Regions from separate parts of the Mesorhizobium sp. M7A.F.Ca.MR.362.00.0.0 genome, predicted to be linked through region 1. Evidence: predicted binding sites of a transcription regulator. Region 1 holds the regulator's gene; each other region holds the start of a gene.

Region 1 (5,754 bases):
CCAGGCGGCACCGCGCCAGACCAGCAAGCCGCCCAGCGTCACGATAAAGGCGGGCACTTCGAGATAGGCGATGACGAAGCCTTGAAAAGCGCCGATCAACAGGCCGAGCGCCAGGCCGATGACCAGTGCCAGGACCCAGATCCACGGGTTGCCGAGTTCGAGCCCGACAAAGCGCACCAGGAAATGCACCTGGGCAAACCCCATCACCATGCCGATCAGGCCCTCGGCGGAACCGACCGACAGGTCGATGTTGCGCATGACGATGACCAGCACCATGCCGCAGGCCATGATGGCAACCGCGGATGTCTGCACCGACAGGTTCCACAGATTGCGCGGCGTGAGAAAGGTGCGGCTGTCGAAATCGAGCGGATTGACGCCAAGGCGCAGGCTGGAAATGACATGCAGCCCAATCCAGATGACCAGCAGCGCGCCGATCATGCCGAGCATGCGGGTGTCGATCTCGGTCGCCTTCAGGAACCGGGCGACGGCGCCGAGTTCCGACGCGCGCGCCGTATCGGTCTGCGGGTTTGACGTCGTATCGGTCATGGTTTCCTCCCACCGGCTGGCCGTCTGACGCGCATGCCGGAGCCCAGCCTAGAAGCTATCCGCATGATGCGGAAACAGAATTCTTTGAGAAAACGCCGCGGCTTTTGGGCCGCGGCGTTCAGATATTGCAAAGTGGTACGGATCAGTTGCAGGCCGCCACGGTGCCGGCGGCGACACCCGCGCAGACTTCGTCCTTCTTGATCCAGCCGGCGTCGATGACGACGTTGAGATTGTCCTTGGTGATGGCAACCGGGGTCAGGAACAGCGACTTGACGGTGTTCCCGCCTGGCGTCGTGAAGTCCTTGGCGCCGGCAATGTCGCTCGTCTTCTTGCCGTCGGCGAGCTGCGAAGCGATCTCTGCAGCGTTCTTGCCCAGTTCGCGCGCGTCCTTCCACACCGACACGGTCTGCGTGCCGAGGGCGATGCGGTTCAGCCCGGCGTGGTCGCCGTCCTGACCCGAGACCGGCACGGTGCCGGCCAAGCCTTGAGCCGTCAGCGCCGCGACGACGCCACCGGCAGTGCCGTCATTGGCCGCGACCACCGCGTCGACCTTGTTGTCGTTGGCGGTCAGGAACTGTTCCATGTTCTTCTGGGCGTTAGCGGGCAGCCAGCCATCCGTGTAGGCTTCGCCGACATTCTTGATCTTGCCGCTGTCGATGGCTTCCTTGAGCACTTCCATCGAGCCCGAGAACAGGAAGTCGGCATTGGGATCGGCGCCGGAGCCCTTGATGAAGACGTAGTTGCCTTCCGGCTTGACCTTGAACACTTCGCGGGCCTGCATGCGGCCGACTTCCTTGTTGTCGAAGGTCAGATAGAAGACGTCCTTGTTCTCGATCAGCCGGTCATAGCCGACGACCGGAATGCCTTCGTCCAGCGCCTTCTGCACGGCCGGGCCGATGGCCGAAGCGTCCTGTGCCAGGATGATCAGGGAATTGGCGCCCTGCGAGATCAGGCTTTCGACATCGGTAAGCTGCTTGCCGGGATTGGACTGCGCATCGGCGGAGATGTACTTGTCGCCAGCGGCCTCGATCGCCGTCTTCATGGCGGCTTCGTCGGTCTTCCAGCGTTCTTCCTGGAAGTTGGACCACGAAACGCCGACAACCTTGTCCTTCGCCTGCGCGACAGACGCGAGCGTCAGCGACATGGCGGCACCCGCCAGGATGGCGGCCGTGAATCTTTTCATATTATCCTCCCTGCGCCGCGTATGGCGCGACCAAACTGACCCGAGGGCCGGCACAGAGGCTCTATTTTTTCGAGCCTCGAAAAAATACTGGGCCAACGCCCGAACGCTGTCAACATCGATTCTGATGGATTTTGATGTCATTTCGAGTTTTTTCGAGTCTCGGAATAAATAAATGACACGGCCTGCAGCTTCTGCCAGTATTTACCGGCGTCACCGACAGCGTTCCAGGGGCAGGAGGAACCGCGGCGGCCGGGAGGATATGAAAGAACATGTCGGTCGGAATCCGCCACGACGATCTGCGCCGCCGCAACCGCGCCATGGTGATCGCGGCAGTGCGCCGCGCCGGACAGCCGTCGCGAACCGAGATCGCCGCGACCACAAGCCTCAGCCATTCGACCATCTCGGCGATTTCATCCGACCTGATCGTCGAAGGCATCCTGACCGAAAGCAAGCCGAGCGAGGCCGGCTCGCTCAAACGCGGCCGGCCGCAGGTCGGCCTCAGTCTCAATCCGGAAGCGGCCGCGGTAATGACCGTGGTGCTGTCGCTGAACTTCCTCTCCGTCGCCGTCATCGACTATGCCGGCCAAGTAATATCCGAGGAACAGCGCCGGCTGGACACGCTGACGATGTCGCGCGAGTCGCTGATCGGGGAATGCACGGCCATCGTGCGGCGCCGTCTGGCAGATCCCGACCTGGACGTGCGCAGCATCGCCCGCATCGCGCTGGCCATCCAGGGCATCACCGACACCCGTGCCCGCGCCATGCTGTGGTCGCCGATCACGCCGCACACCGACATCGCCTTCGCTGACATATTCGAAGACGAGTTCGGCATCCCTGCCATAATGGAGAACGACTGCAACATGATGGCGGTGGCGCTGCGCTGGCGCGACCCCGATCGTTACCGCGACGATTTCATCGCTATCCTTTTGTCGCACGGCATCGGCATGGGACTGGTGCTGAAGGGCGAATTGTTCACCGGCACCCATTCTTCGGGCGGCGAATTCGGCCACATGATCCATCGGCCGAACGGCGCGCTATGTCGCTGCGGACGGCGCGGCTGCGTCGAAGCCTATGCGGGCAATTACGCCATATGGCGCAACGCCAGGCAGATGGGCGAGGATGCAGAACCCGTTGCCGATGTCAGCGACGCAGACATGCGCGCCCTGGCTGCCGCGGCCCGCGAAGGTGACGGACCCGAACGGGAAGCCTATCGCAAGGCCGGCGAAGCGCTCGGCTACGGCCTCGGCAGCCTGTTCGCGCTGATCGATCCGGCGCCGGTCGCCATGGTCGGTGTCAGCGCCGCCGCCTTCGACCTGATCGAGCCGGCATTGCGGCAAGCGATTGCCCAGACCGCCGGCGGCCAGCATTCCAAATCGATTTCCTTCGACACCGAGCCGAACGAACTGCCGCTGATCCGCGAAGGCTGCGCCATGCGGGCGCTGATCTTCGTCGATCAGGAGATTTTTGCGCCGGGCGTGCAGGCGAGATCCGGTTTCGGCGGCAAGAACGTGGCGTGAGTTCAAACGAGGGAGTTCAGTCCTCTCGGATGGCGTATCCGGCCCCACGGATCGTGCGGATGACATCAGGCATACGGCCATTGTTGACCGCCTTGCGCAGCCGGCCGACATGCACGTCGACCGTGCGCTCGTCGATGTAGATCGTCTCGCCCCAGACATTGTCGAGCAGCTGGCTGCGCGAGAACACGCGGCCTGGATGGCGCATCATGAATTCGAGCAGGCGGAATTCCGTCGGCCCAAGCCGGATCTCGCTCTTCTTGCGATAGACACGGTGCGACTCGCGATCGAGCACGATATCGCCGACCTTGAGCACGCTGGACAGCACTTCCGGCTTGGCCCGGCGCAGCAGCGCCTTGACCCTGGCCATGAACTCCGGCGTCGAGAAGGGCTTGACCAGATAGTCGTCGGCGCCGGTCGACAGGCCGCGCACGCGGTCGCTTTCCTCGCCTCGCGCGGTCAGCATGATGATCGGCAGCCGCTCGGTCTCGGGACGCATTCGCAGGCGCCGGCAGAGTTCGATGCCCGAAACCGCAGGCACCATCCAGTCGAGCACCAGAAGATCGGGAACGTTCTCCTGCAGCCGGATTTCGGCCTCATCGCCGCGCGTCACCACCTCGACCTGGTAACCTTCGGATTCAAGATTGTAGCGGAGCAGCACGCCTAGCGGCTCCTCATCCTCCACCACCATGATGCGTGGTGCGATCATCGGCTGGTCACCCCTGTTATGCCGCTGGCGCGGACATTGCCGTCTCGTCCTGCTTCGGACGATTGGCTGGCAGCTGCGTGCCGGTCAAAACATAGTAGGCATTTTCGGCGATGTTGGTCACGTGGTCGCCGATCCGCTCGAGGTTCTTGGCGCAAAACAACAGGTGTGTGCACGCCGTGATGTTGCGGGGATCTTCCATCATGTAGGTCAGCAGCTCGCGGAACACCGAGGTGTATTTGACGTCGATGCGTTCGTCATTGTTTCTGAGCGTGGCAAGCGCTGCCGCGTCAGCGGCGGCATACTCGTCGACGACCCCCTGCACCTGGATCAGCACCAGCTGCGCCATCGCGTCGATCGAATGCGAAAGATCGTGCGGCGTGACGCTCAGCCCGACAGTGCCGACGCGCTTGGCGATGTTCTTGGCAAGGTCGCCGATGCGTTCGAGGTCGCCGGCCATGCGGATCGAACCGACCACCGCACGCAGATCGTTGGCCATTGGCTGGCGCTTGGCGATCAGCGTGATGGCGCGATCGTCCAGCTCGCGCTGGCGGGCATCCATGATGGCATCGTCGGAAACCACGCGCTGCGCCAGCGCATTGTCCGAATTGAGCAAAGCCTTGGTCGAGCCACTGACCATCGAGCGGGCGAGATCGCCCATGTCGCGGATCAGCTGGCTGATCTGCTCCAGATCTTCATCGAAAGATGCAACGGTATGTTCACCCATGATCGTCGTCCCTCATATGCCTGAGCTCAGCCGAACCGGCCGGTGATGTAGTCCTGGGTGCGTTTGTCGTCGGGGGTGGTGAACATCTTGTCGGTGGCGCCCTCCTCGACCAGATAGCCTAGATGGAACATCGCGGTGCGCTGCGACACGCGCGCTGCCTGCTGCATCGAATGGGTGACGATGACGATCGTATAGTTCTGGCGCAGTTCGTCGATCAGTTCCTCGACGCGAGCAGTGGCGATCGGGTCGAGCGCCGAACACGGTTCGTCCATCAGGATCACCTCGGGCGACACGGCGATGGCGCGTGCAATGCACAGACGCTGCTGCTGGCCACCGGAAAGACCCGTGCCAGGTTCCTGCAAACGGTCCTTCACCTCGTTCCAGATTGCCGCCTTCTTCAGGCTCGACTCGACGATCTGATCCATGTCGGCCTTGCGCTTGGCCAATCCGTGGATGCGCGGCCCATAGGCGACGTTCTCGTAGATCGACTTGGGGAACGGATTGGGTTTCTGAAACACCATGCCGACGCGCGCCCTGAGTTCGACGACATCGATGTTCTTGTCGTAGATGTCTTCTTCGTCGAGCGTGATCTTGCCGGTTACCCGCGCGGAATCGATGGTATCGTTCATGCGGTTGAGGCAACGCAGGAAGGTCGACTTGCCGCAGCCGGAGGGGCCGATCAGCGCCGTCACCTGATTCAGGCGGACGTCGAGATTGACATCGAACAGCGCCTTCTCGCCATAGAACACGCCGACCTTGTCGCCGCGCATTTTGATCACTTCGTTCGACTTGGCGTTCATCTTATCGCCCACTGCGTTTTCAAGGGACTGTTCGGTCATGATGTTCATACCAAAATGCCTTTTTTCTACCAGCGCCGCTCGAACCGACGCCGAAGCACGATCGCGGTGATGTTCATGGCCATGAGGAAGACGAGCAGGATGATGATCGCGCCCGACATGCGCTCGACGAAGGCGCGTTCAGCCTCGTTCGCCCACATATAGATCTGCACCGGCAGCGCGGTGGCCGGATCGAAAGGCGTCGTCGGTGGATCGGCGACGAAGGCGACCATGCCGATTAG
Region 2 (5,754 bases), on a different contig from region 1:
GAAACTTCTCAGCATGTAGGCCAGCGACCCGATCGACGGGTTGAAGAGGAACAGCCACAACATACCAGCGATCGCCGGCGCCACCGCGTAGGGCCAGATCAAGAGCGTGCGGTAAAGACCTTTGCCGCGCACCACCTTCTCTGCCATGACCGCAAGCAGGAGCGCCACGCACATGGCAACGATAGCGGTCGCAAGGGAAAACACCACCGTGACCTTGATCGAGTTCAGGTAGGCCGGATCGGCAAGCACTTTCCTGAAATTGGCGAACCAGACGAACTTGGTCCTCAGTCCGAACGGATCCTGCCTGAGCATGGATTGGTAGAACGCCTGACCGGCCGGCCAGTAGAAAAACACGAGCGTGATGGCCAGTTGCGGCGCCACCAGCAGGTAGGGAAGGATCTTGTTGGGAAACACGACGCGAGGGGTCATGGAGCCACTCCGAGGTGATGAGGCGGGCGGCACGATGTAGCATCCCTCTTCGCCAAGATGGCTTTGACGAGCGTTTCGGATTGGGCATCATCGACCGTTGGCGAAATCGCAAGGGACGGCAAAACTCCCCTCGCCGAGGGGAGATGCCTGGCAGGACAGGTGGATGCGCCGTAGAGCAAGGACCTGCGCTCGCTCTAATTCCCCAGCGCTTCCTTGATCGCCGCATTGCCACGCGTAACCGCATTGTCGAGCGCCTGCTGCGCGGTTTGCTGGCCGGCGAGCATCTTTTCGAACTCCTCGTTCTGGATATCGCGCACCTGCGGCAGGTTCGGCAGACGTACGCCCTTGGAATTGTCGGTCGGCGCCTTACCCGTCATCTGCAGGATCGGGGTCTCGCGACCGACGTTCTTGTCATAGAAACCGGACTTCTTGGTCGCTTCATAGGCGGCAAGCGTTACCGGCAGATAACCCGACTTCTGGTGCAGGTATTCTTGCACCTCGGTCTTCGACAGGTAGGCGAAGAAGGCCGCGACGCCCTTGTATTCCTCGTCGGATTTATCAGCGAAAACCCACAGGCTGGCGCCACCCGGCGTCGTGTTCTGCGGTGCGCCCTTGGCGTCGCTGTCATAGGGCAATTGGCCGATGCCGTAATTCATGCCGGACTTGACGATATCGCCAAGGCCGCCGGAGGATTCGGTCATGATCCCGCATTCGCCGGCGAGGAAGATCTGCTTGGCTTCGGAGGTGCGGCCGCCATATTTGAAGGTGCCGTCCTTGGCGAGGTCCGCCAGCGCCTGGAAGTGGTTGACGAAAATCGGCGCATTGATCTTGAGCTCGACATCGCCGCCGGCCAGACCGTTCTGCTGGGTGGCCCATGACACGTCATTCCAGGCCGCGAAATTCTCCAGATGGATCCAGGTCAGCCAGGTCGAGGTGTAGCCGCAGGCGGCCGCGCCGCTCGCCTTGATCTTCTTGGCGTCTTCCCACACCTCATTCCAGGTCTTGGGTGGGCTGTCGACGTCGAGACCAGCCTTCTTGAAGATATCCTTGTTGTAATAAAGGATCGGCGAGGAGGAGTTATAGGGGAAAGAGAGCATGGTGCCGTCCGGCTTCGAATAATAGCCGACTATGCCTGGCAGATACTGGCTCTTGTCGAAGGTCATTCCAGCGCTGGTCAACACATCGGCTGCCGGCTTGATTGCGCCTTCGGCTGCCATCATCACGCCGGTGCCGACGTCGAACACCTGCATGATGTCGGGCGCCTGGCCGGCGCGGTAGGCGGCGATGCCGGCATTCAGCGTCTCGGGATACGTGCCTTTGAACACCGGAACGAGTTCATAGTCGCTCTGGCTGGCGTTGAAATCTTTGGAGATCTTATCGACAACTTCGGCATTGGCGCCAGTCATGGCGTGCCACCAACTGATCTGCGTGACAGCAAAAGCGGAGGTTGAGGAAAGCAGCATAAAGGTGGCGGCAACACCGGCCGCGAAGCCGAAGGACTTCATGTTTCATCTCCCGTTTGTCATTGGCGAAAGGGGCACTCCCGCAGAGGCAATATGTGTCGCTCATGACAATCAGACAACGGTTTTGTTGCAGATCGACGAACTTCACCCCTTTACCTCACGCCACCTCGCCTCCGCTTGGACGCATGGAAAGCCACACGGTTAGCCGGCTTAGCGCGACGACAAGCGCCAGGAACGACCGTCGGAACTGTCAAGCCGGCTTTCGGCGTGTCAGCCCTGATTACAGCCGCTGCAACCCGAAGAGACACGCCAAGGTTGCAGGCGACTTTATCGATCCCTCAACGGCAACGCGCTACTCAATCCTGCTGCCCTGTTTATTTCCAAAGATCAGGTGAAATAAAATGCTGACGGTCTACAATTGTATCGTCAACGAACACGATCTGAGACTGGTCGCACTCGCCGCGCTGATCTGCGGAATTTCCTGTTTCTCTGCCGTCAACCTGCTTCATCACATAAGCCGCTCCACCGATCGGAACCGGCTTGCCTGGCTGATGATCGCGGCCACTTCGACCGGCTTCGGCATCTGGGCAACGCACTTCATCGCCATGCTCGCATTCACACCGGGCATACCCAGTGCTTACGATCCCGCACTTTCCGTGCTTTCGCTCGCTGCTTCGGTCACTCTGACGGCAGCCGGCATGTGGATCGCCACCTTGCGGAATGAGTTCGACTATCATCTCGTCGGCGGCGCCGTGCTGGGCGGCGGTATCGCGGCCATGCACTACATCGGTATGGCGGCGTTCGAGGTTCAGGGCCGCATCGAGTGGAACCTGTTGCTTGTCGCCGTTTCCCTTCTGGCCGGCGTGACGCTCGCGGCGCTGGCGCTGCGTGTCGTGCAGCGCCGTCCCTCCTTGAAGGCGACATCCGGCGGCGCGGTGCTGCTGACGCTGGCAATCTGCACCCTGCATTTCATCGGCATGGGTGCTGTCTCGATCTTCCCCGATCCCTCGATCGTCATATCCGAATACACGATCGAGCCGACCTCGCAGGCTTTCGCCGCCGCTGCCGCCACATTGGTGATCCTGGTCCTGTCGGCATCGGCGCTGTGGATCGATTTGCGCTTCCGTCGCCAGAAGCTCGAGGTCGACCGCATGCACGGTCTGGCCAATGCCGCCGTGGAGGGGCTGATCGTCTGCGACGGCCACCGCATCATCAGTGCCAATGACAGCATGGCGACATTGACGGGCATCGCAACAGCGACGCTGAACGGAATGCAGCTTGGCGATCTCTTCGGATCCGACATGTCGGGCTTCGGCGAACAGCCGCAGGAGGCCGAATTGAGCGGCCGCGATGGCACGAGCATTCCTGTCGAGCTGATCGCCAGGAGCATCGACTATTGTGGCAAGCCTCACAACGTGGTCGCGGTCCGCGACATTCGCGAGCGCAAGAAGGCGGAACAGGAGATCCTGCGGCTTGCCCATTTCGATCCATTGACCGGACTGGCCAATCGCCGCAGCTTTTCCGGCCGGCTGGAGACGGAAATTGCTGCGATGGGCCGGACCAGGAAAGGCGGCCAGCTTGCGCTTCTGCTGCTCGATCTCGACCGGTTCAAGGAGGTCAACGACCTGTATGGGCACGGCGCGGGCGACGCCATGCTGCAGAAGGTTGCGCACTGCGTTACCGGCATTCTTCGCCAAGGACAGATGGTGGCGCGGCTGGGCGGCGATGAGTTCGCCATCATCGCGCCGAACCTGACCGACCCGTTGGAGGCGGGCCGTATCGCCAACGCCGTGCTGACCGCCATGCGCGAGGAAAACCGGCTCTCGGTCGGCGGCGGCCTGGTGTCGGCCAGCATCGGCATTGCGCTTTATCCATCGGATGCCGAAAACCAGGCCAGCCTGATAAGCCACGCCGATACCGCGCTCTACCGGGCCAAGACCGAAGGCAAGGATACCTACCGCTATTTCGAAGCTTCGATGGGGGCCGAGGCCCGCGACAAGCGCGTGATGGAGCACGAACTGCGCCAGGCGGTCGCACGCCAGGAGTTCTACCTCGTCTACCAGCCGCAGAAGGAGATCAGCAGCGGGAAGATGGTCGGTTTCGAAGCGCTGGTCCGGTGGCGGCATCCGACGCGCGGCGACGTGTCGCCGAGCATATTCATCCCGGTCGCCGAAGACAGCGGCGCCATTGGCCAGATTGGCGAATGGGTGCTGACGGCCGCCTGCGAGGAAGCCGCCCGCTGGGAAAATCCGCTGACGGTGGCCGTCAACGTTTCGGCGGTGCAGCTCCACAACACGAATTTCAGCCACAAGGTCCACGAAACCTTGCTGAATTCCGGCCTGGCGCCCGGCAGGCTCGAGCTTGAGATCACCGAGACGGCGCTTGTCAAGGACATGCCGCGGGCATTGGCCACCTTGCGGCAGGTCAAGGCGCTGGGCGTGCGCGTCGCCATGGACGATTTTGGAACCGGCTATTCCTCGCTCTCCAACCTTCGCGCCTTTCCCTTCGACAAGATCAAGATCGATGGCTCATTCATCAAGTCCGTCGACAAGAACGGCCAGGTCGCGGCGATCGTGCGCGCCGTCCTGGGACTTGGACGCGGGCTCGGCCTGCCGGTTCTGGCGGAGGGTGTCGAGACGCTCGGCGAACTGAAGTTCCTGGACGCCGAAGCCTGCGAGATCGGCCAGGGCTACTATATCGGCAAGCCGGCTCTCATCGAGGAATTCGGCGATCTGACCGGCGTCGTCGCACCCGCTGTCGGCAGCAAACCCGCCAGCCTGCGCGACAGAAGCGTTCTGGCCTTCGCGCCCGCACCCGCGCTAGCCACACGCTAGACTACAGGCTCTCGGGCTTGAGTGCCGTCTCGACCAGCCGCCTGGCGTCCGGCCCCGACCATTCGGCCGGGCCGTTCATGTGGGCGATCAGGCAGCCCTCGCCGTCGATCAGCATGGTGACGGGAAGGCCTAGCGCCAAGCCGCGCTCCTTGAGGTCGTTGAACAGCGTCATCGTCGAATCCCGGTAATAGCCGAGCGTCGCGACGCCGGTATCGCTGAGGAACTTCTTCGGCTTCACATCGTCGCCGGCATCGACGTTGACGGCGACCACTTCAAAGGAGTCGCTGCCCTTTTCCTTCTGCAGCGCATCGAGCGCCGGCATTTCGGCACGGCACGGCGCGCACCATGTCGCCCACAGATTGAGCAGCACCGTCTTGCCGGCATGATCGGCAAGCGTCATCGGCTTGCCGTCCGGACCATTGAAGGCAAGGCTCTTCAGGGATTGAGGCGGATCGGCCGGCAAAAGTGCCGCAACCTCACCGGTGGCCGACGCCGCGACTTTCTTGGCGCGGTCGCTCTTGGCCGCGCAGGTCACGTCGTCCCTGCTGTCACCCACGGCAGCTTGTGCCGGTGCATTGTTGCCAGACCGGCTCTCGCTGACATATACCGCGACCGCGCCCGCCAGCGCGCCCGCCACCAAGGCGGCGAGGATCAGGCGCGGGGCCGGGAAGAATCTACTACCGTCTGCCATTTTCTCAAAACTGCTCCGAAGCACGGGTTATAGCCATGAGCGACAAGAAAACCAGCAACCAGATGTGGGGCGGACGTTTTGCCTCGGGTCCGGCCGCGATCATGGAAGCGATCAACGCGTCTATCTCCTTCGACCGCAAACTCTATGCGCAGGACATCAAAGGCTCGATCGCCCATAGCGAGATGCTGGCGCAAACGGGCATTATTTCGGCGGCCGACCAAGAAAAAATCGCTGACGGGCTGAACACGATCCTGAAAGAGATCGAGGCCGGCAGCTTCGAGTTTTCGACACGGCTCGAAGACATCCACATGAACATCGAGGCGCGCCTCGCCGATCT
Region 3 (5,754 bases), on a different contig from region 1:
GCCAGATCTTCTCCTGCGACCTCACCCCGCACGGCAAGGCGCGCAAGATCTTCACCACCCGCGAGCCGTTGAAGGCGATCTCGGCGATCACGCCGTTCAACCACCCGCTCAACATGGTCTCGCACAAGGTGGCGCCGGCGATCGCCACCAACAATTGCGTGGTGGTCAAGCCGACCGAATTGACGCCGATGACGGCGCTTCTCCTGGCCGACATTCTCTATGAAGCCGGTCTGCCGCCCGAAATGCTGTCGGTGGTGACCGGCTGGCCCGCAGACATCGGCAACGAGATGATCACCAACGACAATATCGACCTGATCACTTTCACCGGCGGCGTGCCGGTCGGCAAGATGATCGCCCGCACCGCCGGCTACAAGCGCCAGGTGCTGGAACTCGGCGGCAACGACCCGCTAATCATCCTCAACGATCTCTCCGACGAGGATCTGGCCAGAGCCGCGGATCTGGCCGTCGCCGGCGCGACAAAGAACTCCGGCCAGCGCTGCACCGCGGTCAAGCGCATCCTGGTTCAGGAAAGCGTCGCCGACCGCTTCGTGCCGCTGGTGCTGGAGCGGGCGAAAAAAATCCGCTTCGGCGATCCGATGGACCGCTCGACCGACCTTGGCACCGTCGTGCACGAGAAGGCGGCGGCGCTGTTCGAAGCCCGCGTCCACATGGCCGCCGAGCAGGGCGCCGAAATCCTCTACAATCCGGGTCGTCAGGGCGCGTTGCTGCCGCCGATCGTCGTCGATCGCGTTCCTCACACATCCGAATTGGTGATGGAGGAGACGTTCGGCCCGATCATCCCGATCGTTCGCGCGCCGGACGACGATGATGCGCTGATCGCACTGTCCAACTCGACCGCCTTCGGCCTGTCGTCGGGCGTCTGCACCAACTCTTTTCCGCGCATGCAGAAATACATCGCCGGCCTTCAGGTCGGCACCGTCAACATCTGGGAAGTGCCGGGCTACCGCATCGAGATGTCGCCCTTCGGCGGCATCAAGGATTCGGGCAATGGCTACAAGGAAGGCGTCATCGAGGCGATGAAGAGCTACACCAATGTGAAGACATTTTCGCTGCCCTGGTCCTGACCGGGCGGCATTGACGGATAAGACAACCGAGGGAGCGTTCGCCGCTCCCTCATTCGCGTTTCGGAGACCATGATGGCCGCGATCAAAGAGCTTGTGCACACCGAAGGCGATTCCAACACCACAGCGGCTCGCGGCCGATGGGATGCCGGGCAGGACGATCCGCGGATCCGCGGCTTGCTCGATCGCGACGCGGCTGCCTTCATGCACCAGAGTCTGTCCAGCCCCTGCCTTTCGACCATCGCGAAGGCGCAAGGCATCTGGATCGAGGACACCGCTGGCCGCCGCTTCATGGATTTCCACGGCAACAGCGTGCATCACCTCGGCTACGGCCATCCAAGGCTGGTCACGGCGATCAAAAAGCAGCTCGATGAGCTCTGCTTTGCGCCGCGCCGCTTTACCTGCGAGCCCGCCGTCGAGCTGGCGGAGAAGCTGGCGGCATTGGCGCCCGGCGATCTCGGCAAGGTGCTGTTCACCACCGGTGGTTCGGATGCCATCGAGGTCGCGCTGAAGATCGCCCGCGCCGCGACCGGCCGCTTCAAGACGGTGTCGTTCTGGGATGCGTTCCACGGGGCCGGCTTCGGCGCTGCAAGCCTCGGCGGCGAGGCGACCTTCCGCTCGCACATATCAGGCCCGATGATGACCGGCACCGAGCACGTCGCACCCTGGGACGGCTATCGCTGTCCCTATGGCCACGATTCCCTCGAAACCTCGGGGCTCGCTTGCGCCAACATGATCGCCTATGTGCTCGGCCGCGAACAGGACGTGGCGGCGGTCGTCGCAGAACCGATGCGGGCGACGCCCAACCCGCCGCCGCCCGGTTTCTGGAAGCGGGTTCGCGAAGCCTGCGACCGGCACGGCACGCTGCTGATCTTCGACGAGATCCCGACCGGGCTGGGCAAGACGGGAAAATTCTTCGCCCACGAGCATGATGATGTGACGCCCGACATCGTCGTCCTCGGCAAGTCGCTCGGCGGCGGCATCCTGCCGATCGCCGCCGTCATCGCGCGCCGCGACCTCGACGTCACCGGTGGCTTCGCGATCGGCCACTACACCCACGAGAAGAACCCGGTGACGACCCGCGCCGCACTGACGACGATCGACATCATCCTGGAGGAAGGATTGGTCGAACGCGCGGCCGAACTTGGCCGGCACATGCTGGAGCGTATGCAGCACCTGATGGCGCGCTCGCCCCATGTCGGCGACGTCAGGGGCAGGGGACTGATGGTCGGCGTCGAGCTCGTCGAGGATCGCGATACGCGCGAGCCGGCGCGCGATCTCGCCGAACGCGTCTTCTATGCTTGCCTGGGGCAGGGGCTGAGCTTCAAGGTCAGCCAGGGCAATGTGCTGACGCTGTCGCCGCCGCTGGTCATTTCGAAAGCTGATCTCGATCGTGCGCTCGACATCCTCGAGACCGCCGTGCTGGCGGCCTGACCATGAAGGCCGTGCGCACCGACCGCGAGCTCGAATGCCCCGAAATCGACGCGGGCTTGCGGGCGAGGGGGGGCGATCTGGTGGTGACTGTCCGCTCGTCCGACCCGCGTTTGCGGGCACAGACAACGGGCGTTTCGTTCGGCTGACCATAACCGTCTCCGTTGCCAATCGTGGGCTTTCGCAAGCGCGAAATAGCGGCCGCAACAGGCATGCGACAGTTCCATGACGACTATCAGTAGAAGTTTGTCTGTCATAAAATAAATAGATTTTACTTATCGATCACCAATCCCCAGAGTTGACCCAACGACGACATCCACAAGCGCTACAGGGCCGCAATGTCCACCGGCGCGATCGTCACAGTGCATCGCAGAATGTGCCAACAATCAAAGGGGAACTGAGCATGAAATCGCGCAACGCAACTATCGCAATGGCCTTCGCCGCGGCATTGATGTCATCCGCCGCCTTTGCCGAAACCTCCGAACTGACAGTCTATACCGCCATTGAAGCCGAAGATCTCGCCCGCTACGCCGAGACTTTCACAAAGAGCCATCCCGACATCAAACTGAACTTTGTCCGCGACTCCACGGGTGTCGTTACCGCCAAGCTGTTGGCCGAAAAGGACAATCCGCAGGCCGACGTTGTCTGGGGCCTTGCCGCTACATCGCTTCTGGTGCTGAAGACCGAAGGCATGCTTGAGCCCTACGCGCCAAAAGGCGTCGAATTGCTCAAGCCGAAGTTTGTCGACAAGGACACGCCACCGGCCTGGGTTGGCATGGACGCCTGGGCGGCTTCGATCTGCTTCAACACCGTGGAGGGCAAAAAGCTTGGCCTCGCCGAGCCGACCAGCTGGAAAGATCTTACCAAGCCGGAATACAAGGGTCACATCGTGATGCCGAACCCGGCCTCGTCCGGCACCGGCTTCCTCGATGTATCGAGCTGGCTGCAGTTGTTCGGCGAGAAGGATGGTTGGGCCTATATGGATGCCCTGCATCAGAATATTGATGCCTACACGCATTCTGGTTCGAAGCCGTGCAAAATGGCCGCCGCCGGTGAAACCGTAATCGGCATCTCGTTCGAGTTCCGCGCCGCGAAATCGAAGAAGGAGGGCGCTCCCCTCGATATCGTCATCCCGTCCGAAGGCATCGGCTGGGACATGGAGGCATCCGCGATCGTTGCGGGAACGAAAAATCTCGAAGCCGCCAAAACGCTGCTCGACTGGTCGATCAGCAAGGAGGCCAACGAGATGTACAATGTAGGTTATGCGGTTCTGGCTATGCCGAATGTCGCCAAGCCGGTCGAATTCCTGCCCGCAGATATCGAGTCCAAGATGATCGACAATGACTTCGAGTGGGCGGCCAACCACCGCAAGGCCATTCTCGACGAGTGGACGAAGCGCTACGACGCCAAGTCTGAGCCCAAGAGCTAGACGCAGAGCATTTCGACAGGGCGCCGTCAGAGCGGCGCCCTTCTCGTAACTCTTCCCGGATGGTCAAAATGAGACACGAACCCGTCGCTGATCTATCGGCAACGCTGGCCGAGGTGCATCCCATGACCGCTGCCGGCAACACGGCTTACCTGCGGATCGAACATCTCTGGAAGGCCTTCGGCGAGTTCCATGCGCTGAAGGACATCTCGCTCGACATCAACGAAGGCGAATTCATCTGCTTTCTCGGCCCTTCGGGTTGCGGCAAGACCACGCTGCTGCGCGCCGTCGCCGGCCTCGACCTGCAGACCAGAGGCGTCGTCCGCCAGGGGGGCAGGGATATCTCAACGCTGCCGCCGTCAAAACGCGACTACGGCATCGTGTTTCAGTCCTACGCGCTGTTTCCCAATCTGACGATTGAAAGGAACATCGCCTTTGGCCTGGAAAACACCAAACGGCCGCGCGCCGAGATCGATGCCCGCGTCAAGGAATTGCTCATGCTGGTCGGCTTGCCCGATCAGGCGAAGAAATACCCAGCGCAGCTTTCCGGCGGGCAGCAGCAGCGCATCGCGCTCGCTCGGGCCATCGCCACCTCGCCCGGCCTGCTTCTGCTCGACGAGCCGCTGTCGGCGCTCGACGCCAAGGTGCGCGTGCACTTGCGCCACGAGATCAAGGGGCTGCAGCGCAAGCTCGGCGTCACCACGATCATGGTTACGCACGACCAGGAAGAAGCATTGTCGTTGGCCGACCGCATTGTAGTCATGAACCATGGCGTCATCGAGCAGGTCGGCAGCCCGACTGAAATCTATCGCCATCCCAGGACGCTGTTCGTCGCCGATTTCATCGGCGAGACCAACAAGTTCGATGCGACGGTAGGAGCAGATTCGGTAGGCTTCGGGACGAAGGCTTTCAGATGCGCGCCGCACAGCTTTGCGAACGGCGAAGCAGTCGTCGCCGCCATTCGACCGGAAGACGTGATTCCACACGGGCCGGGTTCGCGCTCGCCTGGAGCACCCGATGTGGTGAAGACTTCGGAAAACCTGATCGAAGTGACCGTCGGTGAAATGGAATTCCTGGGTTCGTTCTGGCGCACCCGGCTGCGCGGCGGAGAGCTTGGAGACGAGATTCTGATCGCCGATTTCTCGGTCAACGCCACGCGGCGTCTCGGCCTCGCCGAAGGCGGAGCGCTAACGGTGGAACTGCCCGCCGACCGACTGCTTGTCTTCCCGCAAGGAGAGCGCCATGGCGGCGGCAACTGATATCCTGATGCCGTCCGGTCGGGCGCTCCGACAGTCGCTCGACAAGGACGAGTTGATCAAGCGCGGCCTGCTGGTCGTCATCTCGTTCTATCTGGTCCTGTCGCTGGCAGCCCCGCTCTACGTGATGCTGTCGAAATCGTTCTCGACCTACAGCTTCGATCTTGGCGCGTTCGAATTCCAGGTCAGCGACAAGCTCGGCAATTTCGGCGAGCCAGTGACGGCCGCCGCTCTGAACGAGAAACTCGCCGCGGTCCCGCCAGAAAAGCTTGCGACCAGTTCCGATGGTCGGCTACCGGCCACCAGCTTCTTTCCGGATTTCAGTTTCCGCAGCCCGGTCAAATACAAGGTCCGCGGCACGACCGATGACGCTTATTTCCTGATCGGCACGCAACTCCACCGCGGCACCGAATGGCAGGAAGTCGATTCGAACACCTTTCGGCGCATTATGCTGAGGCCCGCGCGCGAGCTTGGGTTGGACAACTACACAACCTACTTCTCGACGCCAACGCTGTTCCGCTCGATCCAGAACTCCTTCCTGATCGCGCTGATCAGCACC
Region 4 (5,754 bases), on a different contig from region 1:
AGCGCCGCTTCCTGATGCGCACCGACTGGGGGTTTGTCCACCAGAACCCGGCCGACGGCCTGCGCATGACGGTGTCGGCCGGCGCAAATGTCGGCGAGCGGCTGATGGCGGTCGGCGACCGCCACTACGGCAAGATCCGCGCCACCGCCGTCGACTGGCTATCGCGCGTCGAGATCGACGAGGACCGCATCGACGACGAGCCCCGCGCCTTTTCCGGCGGCATGCGCCAGCGCCTGCAGATTGCCCGCAACCTCGTCACCGGCCCGCGTCTGGTGTTCATGGACGAGCCAACCGGCGGCCTCGACGTCTCGGTCCAGGCGCGCCTGCTCGACCTGCTGCGCGGTCTGGTCACCGATCTTGGTCTGGCGGCCATCGTCGTCACCCATGACCTTGCCGTGGCGCGGCTTTTGTCGCAGCGCATGATGGTGATGAAGGACGGCCGCGTCGTCGAAAGCGGTCTCACCGACCGCGTGCTCGACGACCCGCGCGCGCCTTACACGCAATTGCTTGTTTCCTCGATTCTGCAGGTTTGACGATGACGCAAACGACTGACGATTGGAGAACCTTCTGATGGCAACCCCGCTCGTTGTTTCCGGCGTTGCCAAGAGCTTCACCATGCATCTGCGTGACGGCATCAAACTGCCTGTTGTCGCCGGTGTCTCGTTCTCGATCAGGGCCGGCGAATGCACCGTGCTCGGCGGCCCGTCCGGTGCCGGCAAGAGCTCGATCCTGAAGATGCTCTACGGCAACTACGCCGTCGACGAAGGCCAGATCATCGTCACGCATGATGACGGGCTGATCGACCTGGCCACCGCCAGCCCTCGCACCGTGCTTGCGGTGCGCCGGCAAACGATCGGCTATGTCAGCCAGTTCCTGCGCACCGTGCCGCGCGTCTCGGCGCTCGACGTCGTCGCCGAACCGCTGGTCGAGCGTGGCGAGGACCGCGAAGCGGCAAGAGACAAGGCCCGCGCCTTGCTGGCGCAGCTCAACCTGCCGGAGAAACTCTGGGCTTTGCCGCCTGCGACCTTCTCCGGCGGCGAGCAGCAGCGCGTCAACATCGCGCGCGGCTTCATCACCGAGCATCCGATCCTGCTGCTTGACGAGCCGACCGCGTCGCTCGACGCCAGGAACCGCGATGTCGTGATCGAACTCATCGCCGCCAAGAAGGCGGCTGATGTCGCCCTGCTCGGCATCTTCCATGACCACGATGTGCGCGAGGCGGTTGCCGACCGCATCATCGACGTCACCGCGTTCGCGTCCGGAAAAATCGCCGCATGAGCAGGAAATTGTCCGAGACGCCGCTGGTCCACCCGACGGCGGATGTACAGAATTCGACGCTCGGCCGCTGGACGGAGATCGCCGACCGCAGCCGGGTCTCGGAAAGCGAACTTGGCGACTATTCCTACATGATGCAGGACTGCTCCGTCTGGTGCGCGACCATCGGCAAGTTCGCCAACATCGCGGCCAGCGTTCGCATCAACGCCACCAACCACCCGACCTGGCGGCCGACGCTGCATCACTTCACCTATCGCGCCTCGGACTATTGGGACGATGCCGAGCACGAGACAGAATTCTTCGCCCAACGCCGCGCTAAACGCGTCACCATCGGCCACGACACCTGGCTCGGTCACGGCTCGACCATCCTGCCCGGCGTCACCGTCGGCGATGGCGCCGCGGTCGGCGCGGGTGCGGTGGTCTCGAAAGATGTCGCGCCCTATACCATTGTCGGCGGCGTGCCGGCAAAGCCGATCCGCGAGCGCTTCGATCGCCGCACGGCCGAACGCTACCAGGCGCTCGCCTGGTGGGACTGGGACCATGCAAGGTTGCGGGCTGCCCTTGATGATTTTCGCGAACTGTCGGCCAATCAGTTTTTGGAGAAGCACGGAGGTTGACAGCCCGAACAGGTCAGCCGCTTAGGCAAACGTCCAAAATAACAGAAAGGAAGGTTAACGTCATAAGAACAGCGGCGACCGTCTGATTTAGCCTAATAAATTCCACAAATTTCACATCATATCCAATATTTATAAGCGATTTGGCTTTCACATCAGCCTTATTGGCAAAACGGATCGTAACTAACGCGATAAAGAATATTAGAACCATCAAAACAATTGCCGTATCGCGCCCATTTTTATAATTGTAAAGGTATCCAGATACCGGATGATTTAGGCTACCAACCCGATATACGAGTATCAAAAGCAGACCCATTGCAAAGCTTGTTACAGCGATCACTCCTGCAACATACAATCTCAACCACTGACGCCAGCGTGCCAATTGGTAAGCCTCCTGCCCCCATGAGCCTGAATGCTTATTTCATTCTTGATTATGTGAAAACCCGCAGCTTCCCTTTGCGATCGTACCGCGGCATGGCGGGACCTGTTCAATGATTGCCTGGCACTTTTCGAGCAGCAGGCTCCCGTAGTCGAAATCAAGCCGCCCGCCTTCTGCAGCGTCAGGGACCTGGAGCGCTTCGAGGAAACTGCTGGTCCTGGGCCGACCGTAAACTCCACACCTGTGGAGCGTAACAAAACTGACATCACCGCGACACGGCAGGTTCATGTGGCTGCGCTAGGCGAGAGCCTGACGATCAATGGTCCGGACCTGGAACCTGCCCCCATGCCAGCAAATTCCGCCACGCTCGAAATCCGCGGTGTCACCCGACGATTTGGCAAGAACACCGCCGTCAGCGACATCAACATCGCGATCCCGCAGGGTCAGATGGTTGGCGTCATCGGCCGTTCGGGCGCCGGCAAATCGACCCTTCTTCGCATGATCAACCGTCTCATCGATCCCAGCCAGGGGTCGATTTTTTTTGACGGCGCCGAGGTCTCCCAGCTGCGCGGTTCGCCACTACGGCGCTGGCAGCGCGATTGCGCCATGATCTTCCAGCAGTTCAACCTGGTGCCGCGCCTCGACGTGCTGACCAATGTGCTTCTCGGCCGGCTGAACCACCGCTCCACCATGTCGAACCTGCTCGGCATCTTCTCCCGCGAGGAACGAGCCGAGGCGATAGCAGCGCTGGAGCGTCTCGATATCGCCCGCACCGCGCTGCAGGCCGCAGGCACCTTGTCGGGTGGCCAGCAGCAGCGCGTCGCCATTGCCCGCGCGTTGATGCAGCAGCCGAAGGTGATCCTCGCCGACGAGCCGATCGCGTCACTCGATCCGCTCAACGCCAAGGTGGTTATGGATTCGCTGCAGGATATCAATTTGCGCGAAGGCATCACCGTGATCACCAACCTGCACACGCTGGACACGGCCCGCACCTATTGCAACCGTATCATCGGCATGGCTGCCGGCAAGGTCGTCTTCGACGGCCCGCCGGAAGAGCTCAACCGCGAGGCCGTGCGCATGGTCTACGGCGCCGACAGCAGCGGCGGCGAAATCTCCGAGGCCATCACCTCGACCAGTGTCATCATCAAGCAAAAAATCGCCGCATCCGCCGGACCGCTTGAGCCAGCCTTTCCTGGTTACTGAGCGACCTGGATCGCCAGCCCGCGTCAAGGGCATCATATCCCAACGCAGCCGGCGCGATGCCGGGACCAACAGGAGAGAGACGAGATGTTTAGAAAGATACTTTTCGGTGCCGTTTCCATCATGGCCATGGCGATGGGCTCGGTCCAGGCACAGGATCTGAAGGAATTCCGCGTCGGCATTCTGGGCGGCGAGAACGAAGCCGACCGTCTGCGCAACTACCAGTGCTTCGCCGACCACATCAAGCAAGTTCTCGGCGTCGAGAAAGTTTCGCTGTTCCCGGCCGCCGACTACGACGGCGTCATCCAGGGTCTGCTCGGCGGCACGCTCGACTATGCCGAACTCGGCGCTTCCGCCTACGCCAAGGTCTACCTCGAGAACAAGGACGCGGTTCAGCCGATCCTGACGACGGTCCAGACCGACGGTTCGACCGGCTACCATTCGGTTATGGTCGCCCGTGCGGATTCCGGCATCAAGACACTCGCTGACATGAAGGGCAAGAAACTCGGTTTCGCCGATCCCGATTCGACTTCCGGCTACCTGGTCCCGGTCACCTCGCTGCCCAAAGACATCGGCATGGATGTGAAGAGCTATTTCGCGTCGACCGGTTTCGGCGGCGGCCATGAACAGCTTGTCCTTGAAGTTCTGAAGGGCACCTTCGATGCCGGCACCACCTGGGCCTCCGGCGTCGGCGACTTCAAGGATGGCTACAGCTCCGGCAATCTGCGCAAGATGGTCGACAAGGGTGTCCTCAAGATGGACGACCTCGTGGAGTTGTGGCAGTCCCCCTTGATCCCGAACGGCCCGCTGGTCATACGCACCTCGCTCGACGCCGACACCAAGCAGAAGATCACCGATTTCCTGACCAAGCTTCCGCAGACCGACCCGGCCTGTTTCGCGGCGGTGCAAGGCGGCGACTTCAAGAGCTATTCGCCGGTCACCCCGGAATTCTATCAGGCGATCATCGACGCTCGTAAGGCGAAGATCGGCTCGTAAGCCAAAAGGCACGACGCCGCCGGGGCCAAAGTGCCGCCGGCGGCGTTGCCGCGTCACGGGCTGGGGAACTATCGATGAGTGCGACCGAAATTTACCGCGCGCCTGCGCTCTCCACGGAAGGAGCGTTGGCCGAGCGGCACTGGCGCGACCTCGCCGCTCGCCGGCGCCTCTACACGATCGGAGGCCTGGTTTTCCTGTTGCTTGCGCTCTCGGGCTCGCTCTGGTTCGCCAATGAGACCAACGCCGGAAAGTTTTTCGACCGCCTTCCCCACATCGCCGACTTTTTCGTCGAATTGAAGCCGCGCGACTGGTTCGACCCGGTGCGCGCGCTGTTCGACCTGCCGTCGCCCTATGACGATGGCAGCCTCAAATTCGACTATCCCGAAGGCCGGGTCTACCTGACCCAAGGCATCTACATTCCGGAGTATTTCTACCGGATGATCGAGACCCTGAACATTGCGCTGTTTTCGACCCTGGTCGGCTCCACCTTCGGTTTCCTGCTCTGCTTCCTGGCTGCAAGCAACGTGACGGCCAGCCGCTGGCTCCGCTTCACCACGCGCCGCTTCCTCGAAATTGTCCGCGCCTTTCCGGAAATCGTCATTGCCGGCTTTTTTCTGGCGATCTTCTCGCTTGGGCCCATTCCAGCGATCCTCGCGGTCAGCATCCACACCGTCGGCGCGCTCGGAAAAATGTTCTACGAAGTGGTCGAGAACGCCGACATGAAGCCTGACGAAGGCTTGCGGGCCGTTGGCGCCAACTGGGTCGAACGGGTGTGGTTCGGCATGGTGCCTCAGGTTCTGCCCAACTTCATGAGCTATTTCCTGCTCCGCTTCGAGATCAATGTGCGCGCTTCGACCATTCTCGGTGCCGTCGGCGCCGGCGGCATCGGCGAATCCCTGCGTCTTTCGATCAGCCGGGGCCATGAGGCCAAGACCATAGCCATCGTGTTTCTGCTGTTCTGCACGATTGTCGCCGTTGACCAGTTTTCGGCATGGCTGAGACAACGTCTCGTCGGCAGGCAGGCGTTCGCATACGGGCGCGGAGAGTAACGCAATGAACGCCGACGCCATCAACGACATCGCCGCTCGCTATCCCGATGCGTTTCAGCGGCCTTTATGGAAGCGCTATGCCGCCCCGTTCGGCATCCTTCTATGCATCCTCTACACCTTTTACTGCTCGTGGTTCTTCTCGATCGGCATCGTTCTCGGAAAGGCGAACTGGAACCTGGCCGGCGCTTATCTCGCCGACTGGGTGTCTTACGAAATCCGCCCGGACATCGAATTCAAGGAC

Evidence for each region. Region 1 encodes PhoB, which activates phosphate uptake and scavenging genes when phosphate is short. Its sites were predicted from a motif close to TGTCATNNANCTGTCAT; they were not measured.
Region 2: ugpB (sn-glycerol-3-phosphate ABC transporter substrate-binding protein UgpB) is a predicted target of PhoB. The motif match lies at 1,997-2,013, and genes of this name have one in related genera.
Region 3: EOC06_RS22305 (putative 2-aminoethylphosphonate ABC transporter substrate-binding protein) is a predicted target of PhoB. The motif match lies at 2,728-2,744, and genes of this name have one in related genera.
Region 4: phnC (phosphonate ABC transporter ATP-binding protein) is a predicted target of PhoB. The motif match lies at 2,518-2,534, and genes of this name have one in related genera.

Annotation. Positions count from the first base shown of each region.
Region 1 covers NZ_RZTF01000209.1:2,950-8,703, reverse strand. Annotated here, with positions in the region: gene EOC06_RS22890 (sugar ABC transporter permease) at 1-546, opposite strand, end outside; gene xylF (D-xylose ABC transporter substrate-binding protein) at 689-1,729, opposite strand; gene EOC06_RS22880 (ROK family protein) at 1,999-3,246, shown strand; gene phoB (phosphate regulon transcriptional regulator PhoB) at 3,263-3,952, opposite strand; gene phoU (phosphate signaling complex protein PhoU) at 3,969-4,676, opposite strand; gene pstB (phosphate ABC transporter ATP-binding protein PstB) at 4,703-5,524, opposite strand; gene pstA (phosphate ABC transporter permease PstA) at 5,542-5,754, opposite strand, start outside.
Region 2 covers NZ_RZTF01000073.1:14,531-20,284, reverse strand. Annotated here, with positions in the region: gene ugpA (sn-glycerol-3-phosphate ABC transporter permease UgpA) at 1-429, opposite strand, end outside; gene ugpB (sn-glycerol-3-phosphate ABC transporter substrate-binding protein UgpB) at 624-1,934, opposite strand; gene EOC06_RS12490 (EAL domain-containing protein) at 2,294-4,726, shown strand; gene EOC06_RS12485 (TlpA disulfide reductase family protein) at 4,728-5,417, opposite strand; partial or broken gene argH (argininosuccinate lyase) at 5,453-5,754, shown strand, end outside.
Region 3 covers NZ_RZTF01000201.1:429-6,182, forward strand. Annotated here, with positions in the region: gene phnY (phosphonoacetaldehyde dehydrogenase) at 1-1,085, shown strand, start outside; gene EOC06_RS22300 (aspartate aminotransferase family protein) at 1,158-2,516, shown strand; gene EOC06_RS22305 (putative 2-aminoethylphosphonate ABC transporter substrate-binding protein) at 2,917-3,942, shown strand; gene EOC06_RS22310 (putative 2-aminoethylphosphonate ABC transporter ATP-binding protein) at 4,065-5,198, shown strand; gene EOC06_RS22315 (putative 2-aminoethylphosphonate ABC transporter permease subunit) at 5,182-5,754, shown strand, end outside.
Region 4 covers NZ_RZTF01000031.1:3,601-9,354, reverse strand. Annotated here, with positions in the region: gene phnK (phosphonate C-P lyase system protein PhnK) at 1-533, shown strand, start outside; gene phnL (phosphonate C-P lyase system protein PhnL) at 571-1,278, shown strand; gene EOC06_RS06945 (DapH/DapD/GlmU-related protein) at 1,275-1,892, shown strand; gene EOC06_RS06940 (hypothetical protein) at 1,906-2,271, opposite strand; gene phnC (phosphonate ABC transporter ATP-binding protein) at 2,614-3,471, shown strand; gene phnD (phosphonate ABC transporter substrate-binding protein) at 3,556-4,464, shown strand; gene phnE (phosphonate ABC transporter, permease protein PhnE) at 4,539-5,513, shown strand; gene phnE (phosphonate ABC transporter, permease protein PhnE) at 5,518-5,754, shown strand, end outside.